3 regions of the Neobacillus pocheonensis genome follow, and region 1 is predicted to be linked to each of the others. Evidence: riboswitches for the same ligand, from Rfam matches in the RefSeq annotation. Region 1 holds a riboswitch; each other region holds the start of a gene.
What was found. A riboswitch is a leader RNA that binds a small molecule or an ion and turns the genes downstream of it on or off. The one in region 1 is predicted to bind S-adenosylmethionine.

Region 1 (7,261 bases):
CTGATTCACAATTCCTAACCAATTCTATTACTTTATTTGTTACCCAAATTTCTGAAGGATTTAGAGGAATAGGACCAGTTGGCAGAATAAACAAGCCTGGAACATACGTTTCTCTAATATGAAGTTTGATCTCGTCCTCATTTACAATCACATTCGTGAACCCACTCTGATTTTGCATCTGAAACCAATGGTGGAGAGATGGGTTACGGGTATTGGCATCAACTAATAGTACTGATTTTCCCTGTTCTACAAAGGAAATGGCCAATTTAGATGAAATGATTGACTTTTCACCATCTTCACTGGTAGAGGTTACCATTAATATCGCAGACTTACCTTCGGAAATAGATTCTAAATTAGTTCTTATTATCCGAATTTGTTCATTACTTATAGGATCTTGCATTATTTTTTTGGTTTGATCTTTTTTCTTAAACACTAATTTGCCCCCTTTTATTTTCAGTTAAGATGGCCGCCTGTTGCTTTCTTCCCTTACTTTTATTAATAGATTTTCGTTTAATACTTTTTAATTTTACTTCCCCTAATATTGGTAATCCTCCGATACCTTCAATCTCTTTAACATCCTTAATCGAATCGTCCCAATACTCCCTAAACATCGCAAGGGCAACTCCAAGAAAAATTCCGATTACGATTCCGATTGCTACATTTAATGTTAAACTCCCAACGCGCTTAATAGAGGGATCACCATTTACAAGTGCTATATCTTGAACATTTAACTGTTCACGCATTTTATTTACAGATGTATTAGCAATGATATCGGCGCGCTTTTTAGCTTCATTCTCATCGTGATCTCTTACCACTACATTGACTATTTGTGAATTTCTATTGTTTTGAACGACTATCTGTTCCTCTAATTTCTCCAAGTCTTTATCATTCATATCCAGCTCTTTTTGAACTGAATTCAGCACAATCGGACTTTTGATTAAATCCATGGTTGTGGCCAACAGGGTACTAAGTGCTTGTGTATCACTATAATTACCATCATCCTTTGTGAGCTTGCCAATTATAATACCCGCAGTTGCATCATAAGTTGGCTTTAATATAAACAAGGATATGCCCACAGTAATAAGCGAAACACATATTACGGTTACAATGATGGTGACAATTCTCTTTCTAATAATGCGAAAAAACTTTTTCAGATCAATTCTTTCGTCCATATTGACCTCCAAAATTCAAAAATTTTTATTATTCTGGTAATTTTATAGAGACTGGTTTAAATGGTTAATAGTCTTTTTAATTTGAGGATATATACTACTTCGAACTTTTTGCGTTCTCCTCCGGTGAAGAATAATAATTATGCAACCCTTTATCTTTAATATAGGTTGACTCAATATTCGAATATAAACTATTCCTGGTTGAGGCTTTTGAAAATTCTATTATTTCCTTTTTCGACTTTAAAATATGAACATCCCAAATGATTCCTTCGAATTTATTATCTGAACCACTTACCTTTATTGCATCTTTTGTAATTTTGGAAACTTGAATTTGAAGTCCGCTAAAATCATTACCAGAACTTTCATTTGGAACACTCATCGAACTTTTAATGTCAATGCCTGTTATACAATCATCCAACGTAAGATTAATAAAGCGATTTCCGTTAATGAAGCTATATTTATCATCCTTTGGTTTTACAGCTTCCAATTTAACTCCGGTATGGAAGCCTGCAATTTTCAAGTCAGAAAAATTAACAAAGCAAATGAAATGACCAGGTCCACCTGCGTAAAGATGAAGGGCTGTCCCCTTATGTGATCCGCTATTGTTTAAGATGGTTACATTTTTGATTTGGGTTCTATCCGCTGACCAAATTTTTTGATTACCGTCTAAATAAATAACATCTAAATCAAAGTTAGAATGATTTATTTCGATAATCCCATTTGTGATGGACGCATTTTTTTTCAGGACAATTGCCTGGAAGTTGCCTTCTATACTTAATCTAGTATTTTGATCAAACTCTAATTCAACACCCTCTTTTAATACTAGCCCTTTCGTGATAATATAACGCTTATTCCCTTGCAGCCTTACTTTTCCAAGTTTCGAATCATGGCTATAATTTATGGCGTCCTGTATGGCTTTATAATCGTCTTTTGAATCTTCACCATTGGCTCCAAATTCATCGACATTAACATAATCGTTTTGCACACTACCTGCCCTTGTTACCTCCAGTTTTCCCTTGGTCATGTTATCCTTGTCAATGATATAGAAAGCAATAATGACTGCTGATAAAATAATCGCTGAAAAATATAGAATTGTACTCCTTTTGTTCATAATTGCTCCTAACAGTTCATAATTTACACTTTATATAGATTGTAAGTATCCATTAAAACGAACGAAGAATTTTATTTATTCCACCAATAAGTACTTTTTCTTCGATTCTGTTTCGAACCATTGATAAGTTTTAATTAAACCCTGTTGAAAGTTATGAAGTGGTTCCCAATCTAGATCCCTTTTCATCTTTGAATTATCCAACCTTGAAAATTTGATATCACCTTTTTTAGGCTCTTGATAGATTACTTTCTTTATATTGGCCAAATTCTCCAGGATATAGATTAAATCATTAACACTTGTCTCAGTATTGGTGGATAGATTATAGACCCCTTTTAATTCAAATTGGACACCGCGATAGATAGCATCAGCAACATCTTCTACATATATAAAGTCCCTTGTTTGCTCCCCGTCACCATAAACTTGAAGAGGATGCCCCGCTAAAACACTATTAATAAATATTGAAATAACCCCGCCTTCGCCCACTGTTCCTTGTTTTGGACCATAAACATTTGAAAAACGGTAGCTGAGGGTTTCGATACCAAATACTTCCTTCCATTTTTTACAGTAAACTTCGCCAACCCATTTATTGATTCCATAAGGGGATAGAGGGTTGCACAATGCATCTTCCTTTAATGGAATTTCTTCATTAAGCCCATAAACCGCTGCCGAGGAGGCAAAAACTACTTTTTTAACACCGTATTGCTCTGATAACTGCAGAATGTTGGCTAAACCAAGGACATTTGATTGAGCATCCAGGTAAGGGTTATCCATTGATTTTGTTACATTCACTTGTGCTGCCAGGTGTATGACGACATCGAATCTATTAGATTGAAATACTTCCTTACACATTGGATCTTCCACACTTAATTGATAAAATTTATGTTTGAATTTTACATTTTCCGGATTTCCTGTTGAGAGATTATCAATTATGGAAATTTCGTGACCTTCTAAAAAAAATTTTTCAGCAACAAAAGAACCAATAAATCCATACCCACCTGTTACTAGTACTTTCATGATTTCACCTCTGTATCCTAAAATAATTGATTTATTGGGCATATCTATTTTGTTTGTAATATAGAACAGATGAGGTAAAAAAATATCGTTGCTCCCTATCTAAAATTAAATTCGTTAATAAGAACATTATAAACCCTCAAATCAAAAAAGCAACCTCAAAAAAACCGATTTTCGCTTGTTTTTTCGTAATTAATGGCAATTTTCTCTTAAAAAATCGAATTTTCTATATTTTTTGTTCTTTAAAATGAACTAATTATGTTGTAAAATATTAAAAGATACATGATATTTTGATATATATATATTGAACATTGATTCCAAAAGCTTTCTTTTTATGAAACACTTGATAGGTTTATATTAAATAATTATGGTAATGAGGAGAAACTTATGATTGGAGAGCGAATAAAAAAATTAAGAGACGAAAAAGGGTATTCCATTACTGAACTTGCAGAGTTGGCTAATATTTCTAAATCCTATTTAAGCTACATCGAACGGAATCTTAATAAAAACCCCTCTATTCATTTTTTAATGAAGCTAGCGAAGACTTTAGATGTTTCCATGGAGTATTTACTAACTGGAATGAATCAGACAGATGATCATACTATGAATTCAAATGGAAAGGACTTTTTGGATAAGGAGTGGCAAATTATTATCGAAACAGCTATTAAAGAAGGAATGAATAAAGATGATTTCAAGGAATACATTAACTTTATTAAATTTAAAAACTGGGAAAAAAGTCGGTGAAAGCGCTTTATCCAATTAAATGGTTAAAAAACCAATTGACACAACGTCCTCCATGTAGTAAATTTTATAAATAATCTAAATATTTATTTTCTTATCAAGAGAGGTTGAGGGAATGGCCCGAAGACACCTCAGCAACCTTCAATGGTTTTTTTCATTGAAAAGGTGCTAAGTCCTGCAAATTATTTGCTAATTTGCGAGATAAGAAGAATGACAATGTGTTCGGCTAACAAAAGTCTTCTTCTTATAAGAAGGCTTTTTTTATTTATAAAAACAAGGAGTGTGCGTTATGTACAAAATTGATACGAAACTTGCCCAAATTGGAAATCGCAGTGAAACAACTACTGGAACCGTGAACCCGCCTGTTTATTTTTCAACAGCCTTCCGCCACGAGGGAATTGGGCAATCTACTGGGTTTGATTATACTCGAACAGGGAATCCAACACGCCAGCTCCTTGAAAAAACGATTGCCGACTTAGAGGGCGGCGATCAAGGCTATGCTTGCAGCTCGGGAATGGCAGCTATTTTAACGATCCTAGCTTTATTTGAATCAGGTGATGAATGGCTTGTTAGCGAGGATTTATATGGAGGAACTTACCGTTTATTAGAAAAAGGTTATAAAAAATGGGGCTTAAAGAGTCAATATGTTAACACCTGTTGTCCGGAAGAGGTCGAAAAGAAAATCACATCGCAAACAAAGGCCATTTTCCTAGAGACTCCTACCAATCCACTGATGCAGGAAGCAGATATTGCAGCAATCTCCAAGATTGCCAAACAACATGACATACTGCTGATTGTTGACAATACTTTCTATACTCCACTCCTACAGCAGCCCATTGCACTTGGCGCAGATATTGTGATCCACAGCGCAACAAAATATTTAGGTGGCCATAATGATGTTCTTGCTGGGCTTGTTGTAGCCAAAGGGAAGGAACTTTGTGAAGCATTAGCCTTCCATCATAATGGCGCAGGTGCCGTATTGAGTCCATTCGATTCCTGGCTATTAATGCGCGGTATGAAGACTTTATCCCTTCGGATGAAACAGCACGAAAAAAATGCTAAGGCTGTCGTAGAATATCTTGGCAAACATGAAGGGGTTACAGATGTCCTTTATCCAGGTCGAGGCGGCATGGTTTCTTTCCGAGTTAAAGACGAATCATGGGTTAATCCTTTTTTACAGAACTTAAAGCTGATTAGTTTTGCCGAAAGTTTAGGCGGTACGGAGAGCTTTATTACTTATCCAGCAACACAAACTCATGCGGATATTCCGGAAGAAATTAGGATTCAATCTGGTGTCTGCAACAGATTATTGCGTTTTTCAGTCGGAATTGAAGATTCAGAGGATATCCTTTTTGACCTTAAGCAGGCATTTGCCAAAGTAAGTGAAGGAGTGATTGTGTAATGGAGTCGGAAGAATATTGTTTTGAAACGAAGCTTCTTCATAATAAACACAAAGTTGATCCTGTTACTGGTGCGGTAAGTGTGCCGATTCAGCATGCCTCTACTTTTCATCAGTTTGATATCGATCAGTTTGGTAAATTTGATTACGCACGCAGTGCAAACCCTACTCGTGAAGCACTTGAGGATGTGATTGCGGAGCTTGAGGGCGGAATAAAAGGATTTGCCTTTTCTTCCGGAATGGCTGCTATATCCACAGCATTTCTTCTGTTATCTTCTGGGGACCATGTTGTTATCACTGAGGATGTGTACGGCGGAACGTTTCGCATGGTAACGGAAGTTCTGACTCGATTTGGAATTGAGCATACTTTTGTCGATATGACCGATTTGGATCAAGTTAAACAAGCTATTAAACCTAATACAAAGGCATTTTATGTAGAAACACCATCAAATCCTTTATTGAAGGTAACGGATATTCAGGCGATTAGTGTGCTTGCGAAGGAAATTAATGCTTTAACCTTTGTGGATAATACTTTTCTTACTCCTGCCTTACAAAAGCCTTTAGAGCTAGGCGCAGATGTTGTGCTCCATAGTGCGACTAAGTTTTTATCCGGACATAGTGATGTTGTGGCCGGTCTTGCTGTTGTAAAGGACGAAAATTTGGCGAAGCGGCTTTATTTCCTACAAAATTCGTTTGGAGCAGTTCTTGGGGTTCAGGATGCATGGTTAGTACTAAGAGGACTGAAAACTCTACATGTCCGTCTCGAACAATCACAAAAATCAGCCAATAAGGTTGCTCAATTTTTACAGGCAAATCCGCTTGTTAAAAAAGTTTATTATCCAGGACTTGAAAATCACCCAGAGTTTGAATTGCAGAAAGCCCAAGCTATCGGCGCTGGCGCTGTATTATCATTTGAATTGGCTGATGAAGATGCCGTCCGATCGTTTGTTTCAAACGTAAAAATTCCTGTTTTTGCGGTAAGCCTTGGAGCAGTGGAATCGATTTTATCTTACCCGGCCAAAATGTCCCATGCAGCCATGCCGCAAGCGGAGAGAGAAAAGCGCGGAATCAAGAATAGTTTGCTGCGGTTATCTGTTGGTCTTGAGAATCCTGATGATCTGATTAAGGATTTTTCACAGGCGTTGGCAATGCAGTACCAAAACGATTTGGTCTATTAACGAGGAGAATGTTTATGAGCTTTTTAGAAAAATTAAAAAATCAAATCTTAATAGCCGACGGAGCCATGGGTACGCTTCTTTATTCGTATGGGAAAGACAGTTGTTTGGAAGAATTAAATCTTTCCCAGCCAGACCACATCCAAACGATCCATAAATCCTATATTGATGCAGGTGCTGACGTTATCCAAACCAACACATATGCGGCAAACTATTTGAAACTGCAAAGATATGGCTTGGAGGATTCTGTAAAGGAAATTAACAGTGCTGCAGTTACAATAGCTAAAAAGGCTGCAACCCATAACAATTCGTACATCCTTGGAACGATTGGTGGAAATCGAGGAGTTAAGCCGGATTCCATTTCTATAGAAGAATTAAAGCGAAGCTTTCGTGAACAGTTATATTGCCTGCTTCTTGAGGGAGTGGATGGATTACTACTAGAAACCTTTTACGACCTCGAAGAACTTGAAACCATTCTGACGATTGCCAGAAAGGAAACCAAACTGCCAATTATTGCTCAGGTCTCCCATCAGGAGCCAGGATTTTTGCAGGATCGAACTCCTGTCAATGATGCCTTAACACGACTTGAAGCACTTGGTGCCGATGTCGTCGGCCTTAATTGCCGTCTTGGTCCTCACCATATGCTGTTAGCGCT
Region 2 (7,261 bases), on a different contig from region 1:
TTACGAATGACCCTGTCGAAGCCATTAAAGATGCTGATGTCATCGTGACAGATGTCTGGACCAGCATGGGGCAGGAGGAAGAGACAGAAAAGAGACTTAAGGCATTCTCGTCCTATCAAGTAAATGCAGAGCTTTGCAAGTATGCTAAAGAAGACTTCATCTTCTTACATTGTTTGCCAGCACATCGTGGCGAAGAGGTAACCGCTGAAATCATCGATGGACCACATTCTGTTGTATTTGATGAGGCAGAAAACCGTTTACATGCACAAAAAGCAATTTTGAAATTATTACTAGCATAATAGTATTTATTTTTTTGAGATTTAGTGTATAATAATTCTATCGATTGAATAATAATACATGAAAATGTAAGGAGATTTTTAAAAATGACTAAAGAGAAAATTGTTTTAGCCTATTCAGGCGGTTTAGATACTTCAGTTTCGGTTAAATGGATTCAGGAAAAATACGGCTACGATGTAATTGCATTAGGACTTGATGTTGGTGAAGGAAAAGATCTGGAAGCAATTAAAAATAAAGCCCTAAACGTTGGCGCCATTAAAGCGATTATGGTTGACGCGAAAGAATTATTAGCTAAGGAATATATTCTTCCAGCTTTGAAGGCTAATTGTTTATATGAAGGAAAGTATCCGCTATCCTCAGCCCTTTCAAGACCATTAATTTCAAAATTACTAGTAGAGGTTGCAGAACAAGAGGGTGCAGCGGCAGTTGCCCACGGCTGTACTGGTAAAGGAAATGACCAAGTTCGCTTTGAAGTTTCAGTCCAAGCATTAAATCCAAGTTTAAAAGTAGTCGCTCCTGTGCGTGAATGGGGTATGACACGTGATGAGGAAATCAAGTATGCACAGGAAAACGGTATTCCAATTCCTGTTGATTTAGATAATCCGTTCTCGATTGATGCGAATATCTGGGGACGTGCATGTGAAGCAGGAGTTCTTGAAGATCCTTGGGCAGAGGCCCCTGAAGCAGCATACGATTGGACGAATCCAATTGAACTGACTCCGGACCAAGCGGAATATGTTGAAATTGATTTCGAACAAGGTGTTCCTGTTGCCTTAAATGGTGAAAAGCTTCCATTAGTTCAATTAATTGAAACGTTGAACGGGCTTGGCGGCAAGCATGGCGTTGGCCGTATCGATCATATCGAAAATAGATTAGTAGGAATTAAATCACGTGAAGTCTATGAAAACCCTGCTGCGTTAATATTAATCAATTCTCATAAGGAATTAGAGTTTTTAACATTGACTCGTGAGGTAACGCAATTTAAGACACAGGTTGAGCAGCAGATGGCGAAAATCATTTATGAGGGCCTTTGGTATTCACCAATAAAACCAGCCCTTGATGCGTTTATTAATGAAACACAAAAGACCGTTACGGGAACCATCCGTGTTAAGCTTCATAAAGGCAATCATACAGTTGTTGGCCGTAAATCTCCATACAGCCTTTATAACGAGGAACTAGCAACCTATGCAAAAGGAGATGCCTTTGATCATAATGCAGCGGTTGGTTTTATCAAACTCTGGGGATTACCAACAAAGGTTTATTCAGAGGTAACAAAAAAAGAATCAGTTTTAAAATAATTCTAAAGCGCCCTCGAAGCCTAAATTTCGGGGGCAAACTGTTTAATGGAAGGCTCTATTTTGAGGTTTTACTTTTGGTATTTTGCGATTCGCCGATAAAATTGAAAATTCGCCGATATAATTCAAGATTCACCGATAAAATGGTTGGATTCGCCGATAAACATGAAAAATCCGCCGATAAATTTTATCTAAGGCAATAAAACGCTAGAAAAGCCCAGTTTGAAAGGGGAAAATTACATGTCTAAGCTATGGGGCGGACGTTTTACAAAAGAAACGAATAAATTAGTTGAAGAATTTACTGCTTCGATCTCTTTTGATCAAAAATTAGCAAAAGAAGATATTGCAGGGAGCATTGCCCATATAACAATGTTAGGGGAATGCGGCATTATTCCAATGGACGATGCAAATAAGATTAAAGAAGGACTTCTTTCTATTAAAAAAATGGTAGATGATAACGAAGTTGAGTTTTTAGTAGAAGATGAAGATATTCATATGAATATTGAAAAGCTCTTGATTGAAAAAATCGGCCCGGTGGGCGGTAAGCTTCATACAGGACGCAGCCGTAACGATCAAGTAGCGACAGATATGCATCTTTATTTAAGAACAAAAACAATTGAGTTAATAAAATTAGTCGAAAATGTACAAGAAGCGATCATCAAGCAAGCTAAGGAGAATGTCGAAACACTGATTCCTGGGTATACTCATTTGCAGCGTGCTCAGCCTGTATCTTTTGCGCATCACCTAATGGCTTATTTTTGGATGTTTGAACGTGATAAAGAGAGATTACTTGATTCATTAAAACGTGTAAACTGGCTTCCGCTTGGATCTGGAGCATTAGCAGGGACGACCTTTCCAATAAACCGCGAACTTGTCGCCGACCTGCTCGGATTCGAAACAATCTATCCAAATAGTATGGATGCAGTCAGCGACCGCGACTTTATCCTTGAATTTTTATCAATTGGATCGATAATCATGACTCATATTTCTAGATTCTCTGAAGAACTAGTAATTTGGTCAAGTCAGGAATTCCAATTTGTTGAGCTTGATGATTCTTTTTGCACCGGGTCAAGCATCATGCCGCAAAAGAAGAACCCTGATGTTCCGGAATTGCTAAGAGGAAAAACAGGACGTACCTATGGCAATTTGATTGGCTTATTAACCGTTCTAAAAGGGCTGCCACTTGCTTACAATAAAGATTTACAAGAAGACAAGGAAGGTATGTTTGATACCGTAGAAACCCTTGAAGGCTCATTAAAACTGTTAGCTCCAATGATTGAAACAATGACTGTTAAAAAAGACATCATGCGTAAAGCGATTAACAATGACTTTTCAAATGCGACAGATATTGCCGATTACTTGGTGAGAAAAGGGCTGCCGTTCCGTGATGCCCATGAAGTCATTGGAAAAATTGTTTTATACGCGATTCAATCTAATAAATTTTTGCTAGATTTAAGCTTTGACGAATATCAGAAATTTAGTCCATTATTTGAAGAAGATATTTATGAAGTGCTTGCTCCAGAACATGTTGTCGCTGTCCGTAATAGCTTCGGTGGAACCTCACCTGAGCAGGTCAAAGTGCAAATTAAACTAGCTGAAGGAAAACTGCAGCAATAATAAAGGGCTCGCCTAATAGGCGGGCTTTTCATTTGTATAAAAAACTAAAATAATAGATAATTTCATTATGGTAATTTTTCCAAAATAAGACTGGAGGAGACAAATGAAACTTAGAGTATCTGTAGTGCAATACCATTTACATACGATTAATTCCTTCGAAGAATTCGCCGCTCAGTGTGAGCATTATATAAAGACTGCTGAAGAATTTGGAGCAGAATTTGTCCTTTTCCCAGAGTTCTTTACCACTCAGCTTTTATCGATTGGGAATGGAACTGGAAAAAGCTTGACGATCGATGATCTGCCAAACTTTACAGAACAATATCGCGTGTTGTTTTCTAATTTTGCGAAGCAGACCAACATGCATATTATTGCCGGTACACATGTTATTAAAAAAGATAATAAGCTTTATAATACTGCCCATTTATTTTATCCAGATGGCCGAATCGGCGAACAGGCAAAGCTACATATTACCCCTACAGAAGTGAAGGAGTGGAGTATGGAGCCTGGTGATTCGTTTCAGATTTTTGAAACAAACAAAGGAAGAATTGCGCTCCTTACATGCTATGATATTGAGTTTCCAGAAATTGTCCGAATGGCTAAGGCTAAAGGCGCTGATGTCATTTTCTGTCCATCCTGCACGGATGATCGTCATGGCTTTCACCGGGTCCGTTATACGAGTCATGCACGGGCAATCGAAAACCAAGTATATGTCGTTTTAACCGGAACAGTTGGTTCCCTTCCAACAGTGGATTTTATGCGGGCTAATTTTGGCCAGGCAGTCATTATAACACCTAATGATATTCCTTTCCCGCCACGCGGCATTTTAGTGGAAGGGGAGATCAATGATGATATGGTCGTTACAGCCGACCTTGATTTAGCCCTTTTATACGAAGTACGTGAACGCGGGTCCGTTACAACCTGGCGGGACCGCAGAACCGATTTGTATACTGATTGGGAAAAATAAGGGATGTGATTGGTATGTACCGAAGTGAATTTTATGTTTTTGACCTAAATCAGCCTAAGCCAATCATCATTCGCAATTACACACAAGAGGATTTTGACCAGCTAATAGAGATTCAAGCAGAATGCTTTCCACCGCCTTTTCCATCAGAATTATGGTGGAATAAAGAGCAATTAACGAACCATGTTACTCTTTTTCCAGAAGGAGCTTTATGTGTAGAAATAGATGGAAAATTAGCCGGTTCACTTACCGGTCTTTGTGTGGATTTTGATCCGGATGAGTTGAATCACTCATGGGAGGAAATTACCGATCATGGGTACATTCAAAACCATAATTCAAATGGAAATTCCTTGTATATTGTCGATATAAGCGTTCGCCCAAATTACAGAAAACTTGGTCTTGGGAAGTTAATGATGCAGGCGATGTATCATGTTGTTATCGAAAAAGGCTATGATCGCCTTGTAGGTGGTGGACGGATGCCGGGTTATCACAAAGTGTCGCATCAAATGACTCCGGGAGAGTATTTAGCCGCTACCATTGGGGGAGAAATAAAGGACCCTGTCATTACGTTCCTGCTGCGCTGCGGCCGTGTGCCACTAGGGGTAGCAAAGAATTATCTCGATGATGAAGAATCCTGCAACAATGCAGTAATCATGGAATGGAAAAATCCATTCAAATAAATAAGGGGGAATATATGAAATGGAATATAAACGCATAACCAGCATTGACGACGCAAATTTTAAAAAGCTTCATGATTTAATGGGAAAAATTTTTCCGTCTGAAGAAGTTTTGGATTATGAACTTTGGAAAGAGCCATTAGAAGATCCTAGTATTCGTGTATATGTCGCTGTTGATAACGAGCAGGTAGTAGGAGCAACGGAATACCGCTATTACCCTGACTGGAATATTGCGATGACTGATTTCACTATTATCAGTAAACCGGGACTAAGTCTTGGACGCTTTTTAGCAAAGAATAGGCTGCAGGATTTACAAAAGCTTGCGAAGGATAACGGAAAAGAGCTATTTGGTATGTTCGCCGAAATTTATGATCCATACAGAGTAGCGGAGCACGAATTTGGAGGGGTAAGGGTCATGGATCCTTATGTTCGCAGGGAAGTCCTTTCCCATTTAGGCTATAAAAGACTAAATCTTTCTTATGTTCACCCTTCATGGGAAAATAATGGTGAAGCTGTTTCAGGACTGGATTTATGCTTTATGCCCACTAATGAAGAGCTTGATGAAGTGCCAGCTTCTCTAGTAAAAGATTTTCTAACTACCTACTATTCCGTGCTGCCAAATAAGCCGCAGGAATGGCTCAATATGATTGAAAAAATAAGTGCAATGGATACCATTGCGTTATTGCCGCTTTAATAAAAAAACTATTGACATTGACAGAAGATTCAGCTAACATTCTTTTTATATCTTGGTAAATTAATGAAAAATTATATATCTCTTATCCAGAGCGGCGGAGGGACATGGCCCGATGAAGCCCGGCAACCTTCAAGGAATTCCTTGAAAAGGTGCTAATTCCTGCAGGTTTTAAACCTGATAGATAAGAGGAGGATTCCGTGCCCTCTTCTTATGAAGAGGGCTTTTCGTATTTTCATACCATTTAAAGAAGGGGTGTAAAGAATGACTGTAGTAAAGGTGGCAATCTTAGGTTTTGGTACGGTTGGTGAAGGAGTTTATCGGACAATTCAATCTCACGCGGAAGAATTAGAGTCCGCTTTAGGTAAAAAGGTGGAAGTGGCGGCTGTTCTAATTAAAAATAAACAGAGAGAAAGAAACATTCATAAAGAAGTATTAGTAACAACAGACTTTGAAGAGATACTTCGCCTGCCAAAACTGGATATTGTAATTGAAGCGATTGTAAATAGGGAGCCAACCTTTACAATTTTGCAAAAAGCAATCGAGCGGGGCTGCCACATTATTACAGCCAATAAAGAAATGTTTGCACACCACGGAAAACAACTGATTGAGCTTGCAGAACAAAATAACGTCTCGGTAGGATTTGAGGCCACAGTTGCCGGAGGAATTCCGGTGATTCAAACGCTTAGACAACTTTTAAAGGTTAACCGCGTTCAGCAAATTCAAGGAATTCTAAATGGAACATCAAATTTCATTCTTACTGAAATGAGAGATAAGAAGTGGTCATTTGCAGAAGCCTTATTACAAGCACAAAAAAATGGCTATGCCGAAGCAGATCCAACCAATGATGTCGAGGGTTTTGATGCTTTTTACAAAACGATGATTCTCAGCCGAATTGCTTTTGGGGAAGAACCGAATTGGCAGGAGGTTGAACGTGAAGGGATTACATCCATCACAAGTGAATTAATCGGAGCAGCCGAAAAATTAGGCTTAAGATTTAAACATCTTGCAAGTATTAGTAAAGAAGGAAGTCAAATAAAGGGAACAGTTAAACCGGTACTTGTCGGGAATGAGAATCCTTTTTATCATGTAGAAGGCGTTGAGAATGCTGTTAGTCTTCATTCGGATATTGTTGGCAGAATCACCCTTCAGGGCCCTGGAGCAGGGATGTTTCCTACAGCAAGTGCGGTTATTGAAGATTTGGTTTACGTCAGCCAAAACGATGCAATAAAAAGAAGTTTCAAATCAACTGCATCAGCCGCTGTTGAGCAAAGTAAAGTGCAGCCAAAAGAGTTTTGGTTAGTAACTGGGCTGGCAAAAACTTATTCCAATCCTTCAATTACTTGGATTGATGAAGTCTCAAAAGGAGTATTTGTCATCAAGGCTTCAAAAAAGGATTTAGAGAAGCTAGTCAAACAACAAGAAACGATTTTTTATTTTTCAATCCTCGGCGAATATGAACCTGCCATTGCCTCAACGGAAGAAAAAGTATCTGCTTTATAAAAGAAACACTATAAGAGCATCTAAATAATTTGGATGCTCTTTTTTATCCACATTTTTATCCACATAAAAAGTACACTATTATAAGTGCTCCACATTGTTATTCACACTATCCACAACTCAGCGCTTTGGGTTCACATTCTTTTCATATTTCTAATATTAATATGTTAAAAAACTGTGAAAGTCGTTGTCATTTTTTATAGAGGAGCGTATATTAAAAGTG
Region 3 (7,261 bases), on a different contig from region 1:
ATCGATGATTTAATAGTTGTACTGGTGACAGCTATTTTATACACGGTCATTTGCTCGAACTATCTGAGAGGGACACTGCCATTTTCTGAATCCTTTGAGGATGCCCTTCAAAGTGGGGGATTAAAAGTGATTCTTGCTTTGATTTGCCTTGCGGTTTTTGCTGGAATTCATTTTGCTTTTACATTGATTCCATTTGGAGTGCCTATTTATATGCTACTCCTTATAATGATTACTATTTTTTCATGGAAACAGGCTTTTAAGACCATTTGGAATTATTAAGGGCTTTTAACTGTCAATCGGGAGAAACTGATAAATGATAAAATTTATATTTTTCTAAATATTCATAATTATTGTCGATATCACTCTGCAATTGCAATATTTCCCCGGTAATTTGTCGATATAAAGAACAGGGGAGTTTAACTTCCCTGTTCTTTATCATATTCATCTAGAAACGGCTTATTGGCATAATAGTACATCATCGCCATAAAAACAGCCCCGCCGATTAGATTTCCAATGGTTACCGGCACTAAATTATGAATCACACCACCCCATGAAATTGTTCCTGGGTGGTTTAGGACTAAGGCGATGGCAAAGGTACACATATTGGCAATGCTATGTTCATAGCCGGAAATAAAGAAACAAAACACGAACAGCATCATTGCAAACATTTTTGGTCCATCCCCTTTTAATCCCATCGGAAGAAAAAAGGCCATGCAAACGAGCCAATTACATAGGATGGCACGGAAAAACAACATCGTTGTGGGGACTTGCATTTTAATCTCGACAACATGTAGTAAGAATCCATTAACGCTTGCATCTGCATAAAGTCCTGTCGTAAAAATGATAAAGGCAAAGACCGCAGCCCCAAGAATATTGCCCGCATAACTACAGACCCATAGCTTCAACACATCAGCCCAGTTCATTTTTTTCCTAAGAGCGGCATAGGTGTAATAGAACGTATTTCCTGTAAACAAATCCCCGCCGCCATAAGCGATTAATATAATGGCTGCTCCAAAGGTGAGTGCCGCCATTGGATAGGCGAATGGAGAGTTTTCAAGGTAAAAGAAATTTCCTGTTTTAAAAGCGACAATAACCCCAAAACCAATAAACATACTCGCGAGCATTGCCCGCATGATATAACGCAGAATGCTTTGCTGAAATATTTTTATCTTTTTTAAGGCTAATTTCTCAGCTTCATGTAATGGCTGCGTTTCCATCTTTGAATACCCACCAATCTATTTTGATTTCATCCTTTTATTTTGATACGGAACAATTTGGAATATGTATAAAGGAATAAAAAGCTTTTCATCCCTTGAATAATCCTATTTTTACACTCATAAGCTTTTCTAACAGTTGAAAATAGCAAATACATTCCTAAATCAGATATAATGAAATGGTTTTGAAGACTGATTGTTAAGGAGTTAAATATGTTAAAAATGAAAAAAATTACCCCTTCATATGATCCGTGGGAAGCTTATTTGGATGTCAAAGAATATGGAAAGCGGCAGCTTACCAATATTGAATTCACTACAACCACTTTATGTAATATGCGCTGCGAACATTGTGCAGTAGGATATACGCTGCAGACCAAAGATCCCATTGCACTTCCACTAGATTTAATTTTAAAAAGATTAGATGAAATTCCGACCTTGCGCTCTTTAAGTATTACCGGCGGGGAACCAATGCTGTCATTATCCTCCGTAAAAAATTACGTTGCACCAATCCTAAAATATGCCCATGATCGAGGGGTGCGGACACAAATAAACTCAAATTTAACTCTTGATTTGGCCAGGTATGAATTAATCATTCCCTATTTAGATGTCTTACATATCTCACACAATTGGGGCACGGTAGATGATTTTGTTGAGGGCGGCTTTGCAAGAATGGAAAAACAGCCTGATTACCAGCAACGAGAAAAATATTTTCTGAGAATGATAGAAAATAGCCGTGAGCTTGTGAGAGCTGGGGTGATGGTTTCTGCCGAAACAATGTTAAACAAGCGGACACTGCCTCATTTAGAAAAAATCCACCGCCAAATTGTCGATGAAATGCTTTGCCAGCGTCATGAGGTACACCCTATGTACCCAAGTGATTTTGCCAGCAATCTTGAAACGATTACCCTCGATGAAATCAGAGCCGCCATCCATTATTTACTCGATATAAGGGATGAAAAGGTGTGGATGCTTTTTGGTACCCTGCCATTTTACGCGTGCAGTAGCAAGCAGGAGGATTTAGATTTATTAAACCGGTTATATAAGAGTAAAAATGTTACAGTCCGAAATGACCCGGATGGCCGTTCACGTCTGAATGTGAATATATTTAATGGCGATATCATTGTCACGGATTTCGGTGATACTCCACCGCTCGGGAATATTCAAACCAATCATTTACTTGATGCGTACCAAGCATGGCAATCTTCAAGTATCGCGAAGGAATTAAACTGCCATTGCCCGGCCGTTTCTTGTCTCGGCCCTAATATTTTGGTCAAGAATAGTTATTATCGAGAAACCGAATTCACAAAATTGAAAACTAATCTAGTAAAATAGCAGGAAATCCCTGCTTTTTTATTTTCTGAAAAAAAAACTTCCCTTATACTAAATTTATAGTTAGATGAAGGGAGTTTTCTCATGAGATTTTTAGTTGTTGGTGCTGGTGCAGTTGGCGGGTATTTTGGCGGGCGGTTACAAGAAAAAGGGGAAGATGTTACCTTTTTAGTCCGGGAGGGAAGAAAAAAGCAATTAGAGAAAACAGGACTTGTCATCGAAAGTGTCCATGGAAATGTGACCTTTAAACCGAAAACTATTTTAGCCGGTGAGGAAGTGGAAGCTTTTGATGTTATTTTACTATCAACAAAGGCTTATCACCTTGAAGGAGCTATGGAGGGCATTAAACCGTATGTCGGCCAAGAAACGGTCATTCTTCCATTGTTAAACGGGATTTTACATATTGATAGATTGAAAGAAACGTTTGGGGAAGAGCGGGTTATCGGGGGCCTTTGCTTTATTGAAACGACCCTTGATCAAACCGGCAAAGTCATTCAAACAAGTGCGAAGCATGATTTAGTTTTTGGAGAACTTTCAAGTGAACGCTCAGTACGAGTATTAAAAATAGAAGATGCTTTTAGTGGATCCAAGATAGAGTACCGGTTAAGTGAAAATATCAACCAAGATCTATGGAATAAGTATTTATTTATTTCAACGATGTCAGGAATTACTACTTTAATGAGAGCGCCGATTGGACCTATCCTCGAACAGCCAAGTGGCCGTGCAACGATATCTTTGCTAATAGAAGAGATTGTTTCCTTGATGAAACGAATCGAGGCCCCACTCCCTGAGAATATAGAAACACAATTACTGAAACAAATTGAAGGTTTAGGGTATTCGATGAAATCCTCGATGCAAAGAGATATGGAAAAATTGCTTCCTGTTGAAGCCGACCATTTGCACGGATATTTACTGGAGATTGCCAAAAAGGAACAGATTTCTGTCCCAATTTTAGAAGCCATTTATACAAATTTAAAAGTGTATGAAAAAGATTTGAGATAAAGAAAAGTCCCATTTATGTGGGACTTTTCTATTGGAGTTTTTAGGCTGTATGTTTTAATAGCTTTGGATTTCGCTGCATAGATACGAGCAAGATAATTCCGCTAATCACCAATAATGCACTAGTACTGATAAATACCGCAGAAAACCCAAAGTAACCGGAAAGGAAGCCGCCTAGCATTGGTCCGATTATATTGCCAAGAAATCTCAGACTATTGTTATATCCCAATACCTCACCTTGCATGGCAATCGGAGCTTCCTGACGAATGTAAGCAATTCGGACAGGTATTATTCCGCCAATCGTGACACCAAGCGCGAAACGGATGATGACGAGCTGCCATAGGCTGGTTACGGCTGCACCTGGTAAGTAAACCACTCCTGCAAGGAATAGGAGAATAACCAGTATTTTGATATAACCATATTTGTCAGCAATCTTTCCCCATTTCCGTGACATCATTAGATTTCCAAGTCCAGCTGCTGAAAAAGCAATTCCCGAATAAAAGGCAACATTTGTTTTTCCATGCAGGTCACTAACAAATAAAGACAAAATCGGCTGAATGCTAAAATGGGCAATCTGAACGAGAGCAGAGATTAAAAGGACGGTTAATAAAACAGGGTTGCGGGTAATATGCTTTAACACCTCTTTACTCGAATAACTTGTTATTGATCCCTTTTTCACTTCGACCCGAAATTCTTTTGTGGCAATAACTAGCAGAGCAGAAATGAAAATAGAAATTGAGGTCCACTTAAATGTGGTGGCATAGCCCAGTGAATCTGCTAATATTCCTCCTAGCATCGGTCCCAATAAAGAACCGGTAATACTGCCAGTTTGCAATGTTCCAAGGACACGGCCGGCAATCTGTTTCGGTGTTTGAGTTGAAATAAATGCCTGGGACATCGGAATGAAGCCAGAAAAGAATCCCATGAAAAAGCGTAGCAGCAATAATTGCCAGACAGAATGGACAAAGCCGATAAGGAAAATGGAGAATGCCATTCCAAGGCCAGATATGATGAGGATTTTTTTTCGCCCATATCGATCTCCAATTTTGCCCCAAATAGGCGAAAATAGAAAAGCTGATACGAACGTTATTCCAAACGTGATCCCAGACCAATGTTGTACGTATTTCTCTGAAAAATCTCCAAACGACTCAATGTACAGTGAAATAAATGGCATGACCATCGTCATACTTCCGGCAACAAAAAAGTTAGCAAACCACATAATCATTAAATTACGTTTTGCACGATCCTGCTGATTCACGGTACATAACACTTCTTTCTTAAAAATATTTCGGTTCTCTAAATATAATAATACCGAAGTTAATCAATAATTCAAATATTAAACATATTTTTAAAAAGTTATTTATTAAAAATATTCATAATACTATTGACAACTTGTTAATGGGAGTTTAAATTAAATTTAATACTTTAAATCAATTAAATTATTTTACGTTCTCTTATCAAGAGTGGCAGAGGGACTGGCCCGATGACGCCCAGCAACCGTTCCAAAAGGAATTGGTGCTAAATCCTGCAAAACAAGTTTTTGTTTTGAGAGATAAGAGAGGAGTAGTCCATTTATTGTGATGAAACCTCTCTTTTCTGGAGAGGTTTTTTATTTTTTAAATAAAATCAGACTTTTCCAATAGGAGTAACGAGAATTACGTAAAAAGAAAAGGGGAGTTATCATCATGAAGAGAAATTTGTTAAAAAGCACACTTGTTTCAGCACTAGCGGCTACACTTCTTCTTACAGGATGTGCATCAAGTGGAGAAACAAAGCAAGCAAGCGGTAATAAAAATGTATCGCTTGAAGGGGTGCCTGAACGATTTGCCAAAGGTGATCCGGTTAAAATCAAGGTCATACGTAAAATTGGCGGTGACGACCATACTGCTCAATTCTTAGCTGGTGCGAAAGAAGAAGGACAAGCATTAGGTTTTCAGGTGGATGTGTTCACTGCAAATGGTGACACGGCAAAGTTCCATGATGCGATCAATCAAGCTTTAGATCAGGATTATGACGGATTTGTTATTTCCCATGGTGATGACGACGCTACCATTAATGATGTGAAGAAAATTGTTGAAAAAGGAAAAAGTGTAGTTGCTTTTGACTCCAATCCCAAGCTTGCTGAAGTAGAAGGGGTAACGCTGACTTCACAGGATGATGAAGCATTAGCAACATTAGCACTTGATCAGCTTGTAAAAGAGACAAAAGGAAAAGCTAAGATTGCCTACCTTTGGGTGGACGGCTTCCCGCCAATGGTGAGAAGAAATAAAGTTTATCAGGACGTACTTGCGAAAAACCCTGGTATTAAAGAGGTCGAACGCTTCGGTGTAGCGTCTGCCGACACAAGTGTGCAAACACAAAATGCTGTTGCGGCGATGTTAAATAAGTATCCTAAAGGAAAATTAGATGCGATTTTTGCGACTTGGGATGCGTTTGCCATTGGTGCTGCCCGCGCTCTGAAGGAAGCGGGACGTGAAGAAGTAAAAATTTATGGAATTGATGTTTCCAATGCCGATCTTCAAGAAGTTCAAAGAAAAGGCAGTGCTTGGAAGTATACGGCTGCAGTTGATCCTAAGCTTATTGGCGCAGTCGATATGAGATTACTAGCGAAAAAACTAGCGGGGGAAGAAACGCCAAAAACCTACGACCTAGAAGCATCACTCGTGTCACAGAAAAACGTTCAGGACTCTAACGAAGCAGTTAATATGGTAAATCTCGCAAAAATCATACCAGGCTGGGGTCAATCTACTGCGTTTGAAGAAGATTGGATGAAAACATTAAAGAAGCACTACAAGAAATAATCGCTGGGCACTCTCTTTTTCGTCAGATGAAGGGAGTGTCTGCATGATGGGAGGTGCCATTTTTGACGACTACAACTTTAGAAATGAAAAACATCTCAATAGAGTTTCCTGGTGTAAAGGCCCTGAATCAGGTCGATTTTTCAATCGAAACAGGCGTCATTCATGCTTTGATAGGAGCAAACGGTGCGGGGAAATCCACATTAATGAAGGTTCTTTCCGGTGCTTATGATCACTATACCGGTGAAATTGGTCTGGACGGACAAAGCTTAAAAATCCGCACACCGAAAAATGCTCAGGACGCCGGCATACAAATCGTTTACCAGGAAGTAGATACAGCCCTGATTCCGTACCTATCTGTCGCTGAAAATATTATGCTGCTTGATTCGGTTCATAACATGGGGAAAAAGCAGTGGATAAAGTGGAAGGAAATTCATGATCGAGCTAGTAAAATACTTGCTGATTTAAATATTAATCTTTCTTCGAAAAAACTAGTAAGTGAATTAACGCTGGCAGAAAAACAAATGGTTTTAATTGCTAGAGCGATTTCCAAGCAGTGTAGGTTTCTTATTTTGGATGAACCGACGGCACCGTTGAGCCATACTGAAACAACGGAACTATTTCGTATCGTTAGAGATTTAAAAAAGCAAAATGTAGGAATTATATTTATCTCACATCGACTGCCGGAGATTTTTGAAATCTGTGATGTGATAACGGTGATGCGTAATGGTGAAATAGTGGTAAAAGAGAAGAGTGTAGAAACGACACCGAATAAAGTGGTCGAGCAAATGCTAGGTCAAAAGCTAGAGGAACAATTTCCTGAAAAAAGTTCGACTTTTGGCAACAATGTTCTTGAAGTAAAAGGACTTAACGACGGTGAAAAAATTAATGATTTACATATCCATGTGAAAGCTGGAGAAA

Region 2: it holds a riboswitch for S-adenosylmethionine, as region 1 does, so the genes downstream of both, ABES02_RS09770 (homoserine dehydrogenase) here and ABES02_RS11860 (methionine biosynthesis PLP-dependent protein) in region 1, are expected to answer to the same signal.
Region 3: it holds a riboswitch for S-adenosylmethionine, as region 1 does, so the genes downstream of both, ABES02_RS12625 (sugar ABC transporter substrate-binding protein) here and ABES02_RS11860 (methionine biosynthesis PLP-dependent protein) in region 1, are expected to answer to the same signal.

What each region holds. Positions count from the first base shown of each region.
Region 1 covers NZ_JBCNAD010000020.1:345,830-353,090, reverse strand. Annotated here, with positions in the region: gene ABES02_RS11885 (CpsD/CapB family tyrosine-protein kinase) at 1-433, opposite strand, end outside; gene ABES02_RS11880 (YveK family protein) at 426-1,172, opposite strand; gene ABES02_RS11875 (glycosyl hydrolase family 28-related protein) at 1,267-2,280, opposite strand; gene ABES02_RS11870 (NAD-dependent epimerase/dehydratase family protein) at 2,356-3,294, opposite strand; gene ABES02_RS11865 (helix-turn-helix domain-containing protein) at 3,679-4,035, shown strand; SAM riboswitch class I at 4,124-4,240, shown strand; gene ABES02_RS11860 (methionine biosynthesis PLP-dependent protein) at 4,322-5,434, shown strand; gene metC (cystathionine beta-lyase) at 5,434-6,609, shown strand; gene ABES02_RS11850 (bifunctional homocysteine S-methyltransferase/methylenetetrahydrofolate reductase) at 6,624-7,261, shown strand, end outside.
Region 2 covers NZ_JBCNAD010000019.1:28,847-36,107, reverse strand. Annotated here, with positions in the region: gene argF (ornithine carbamoyltransferase) at 1-299, shown strand, start outside; gene ABES02_RS09795 (argininosuccinate synthase) at 384-1,595, shown strand; gene argH (argininosuccinate lyase) at 1,833-3,209, shown strand; gene ABES02_RS09785 (carbon-nitrogen hydrolase family protein) at 3,313-4,173, shown strand; gene ABES02_RS09780 (GNAT family N-acetyltransferase) at 4,188-4,850, shown strand; gene ABES02_RS09775 (GNAT family N-acetyltransferase) at 4,870-5,541, shown strand; SAM riboswitch class I at 5,621-5,729, shown strand; gene ABES02_RS09770 (homoserine dehydrogenase) at 5,803-7,041, shown strand.
Region 3 covers NZ_JBCNAD010000021.1:46,246-53,506, forward strand. Annotated here, with positions in the region: gene ABES02_RS12600 (hypothetical protein) at 1-279, shown strand, start outside; gene ABES02_RS12605 (formate/nitrite transporter family protein) at 417-1,217, opposite strand; gene yfkAB (radical SAM/CxCxxxxC motif protein YfkAB) at 1,428-2,546, shown strand; gene ABES02_RS12615 (ketopantoate reductase family protein) at 2,628-3,545, shown strand; gene ABES02_RS12620 (MFS transporter) at 3,586-4,767, opposite strand; SAM riboswitch class I at 4,994-5,101, shown strand; gene ABES02_RS12625 (sugar ABC transporter substrate-binding protein) at 5,228-6,343, shown strand; gene ABES02_RS12630 (sugar ABC transporter ATP-binding protein) at 6,427-7,261, shown strand, end outside.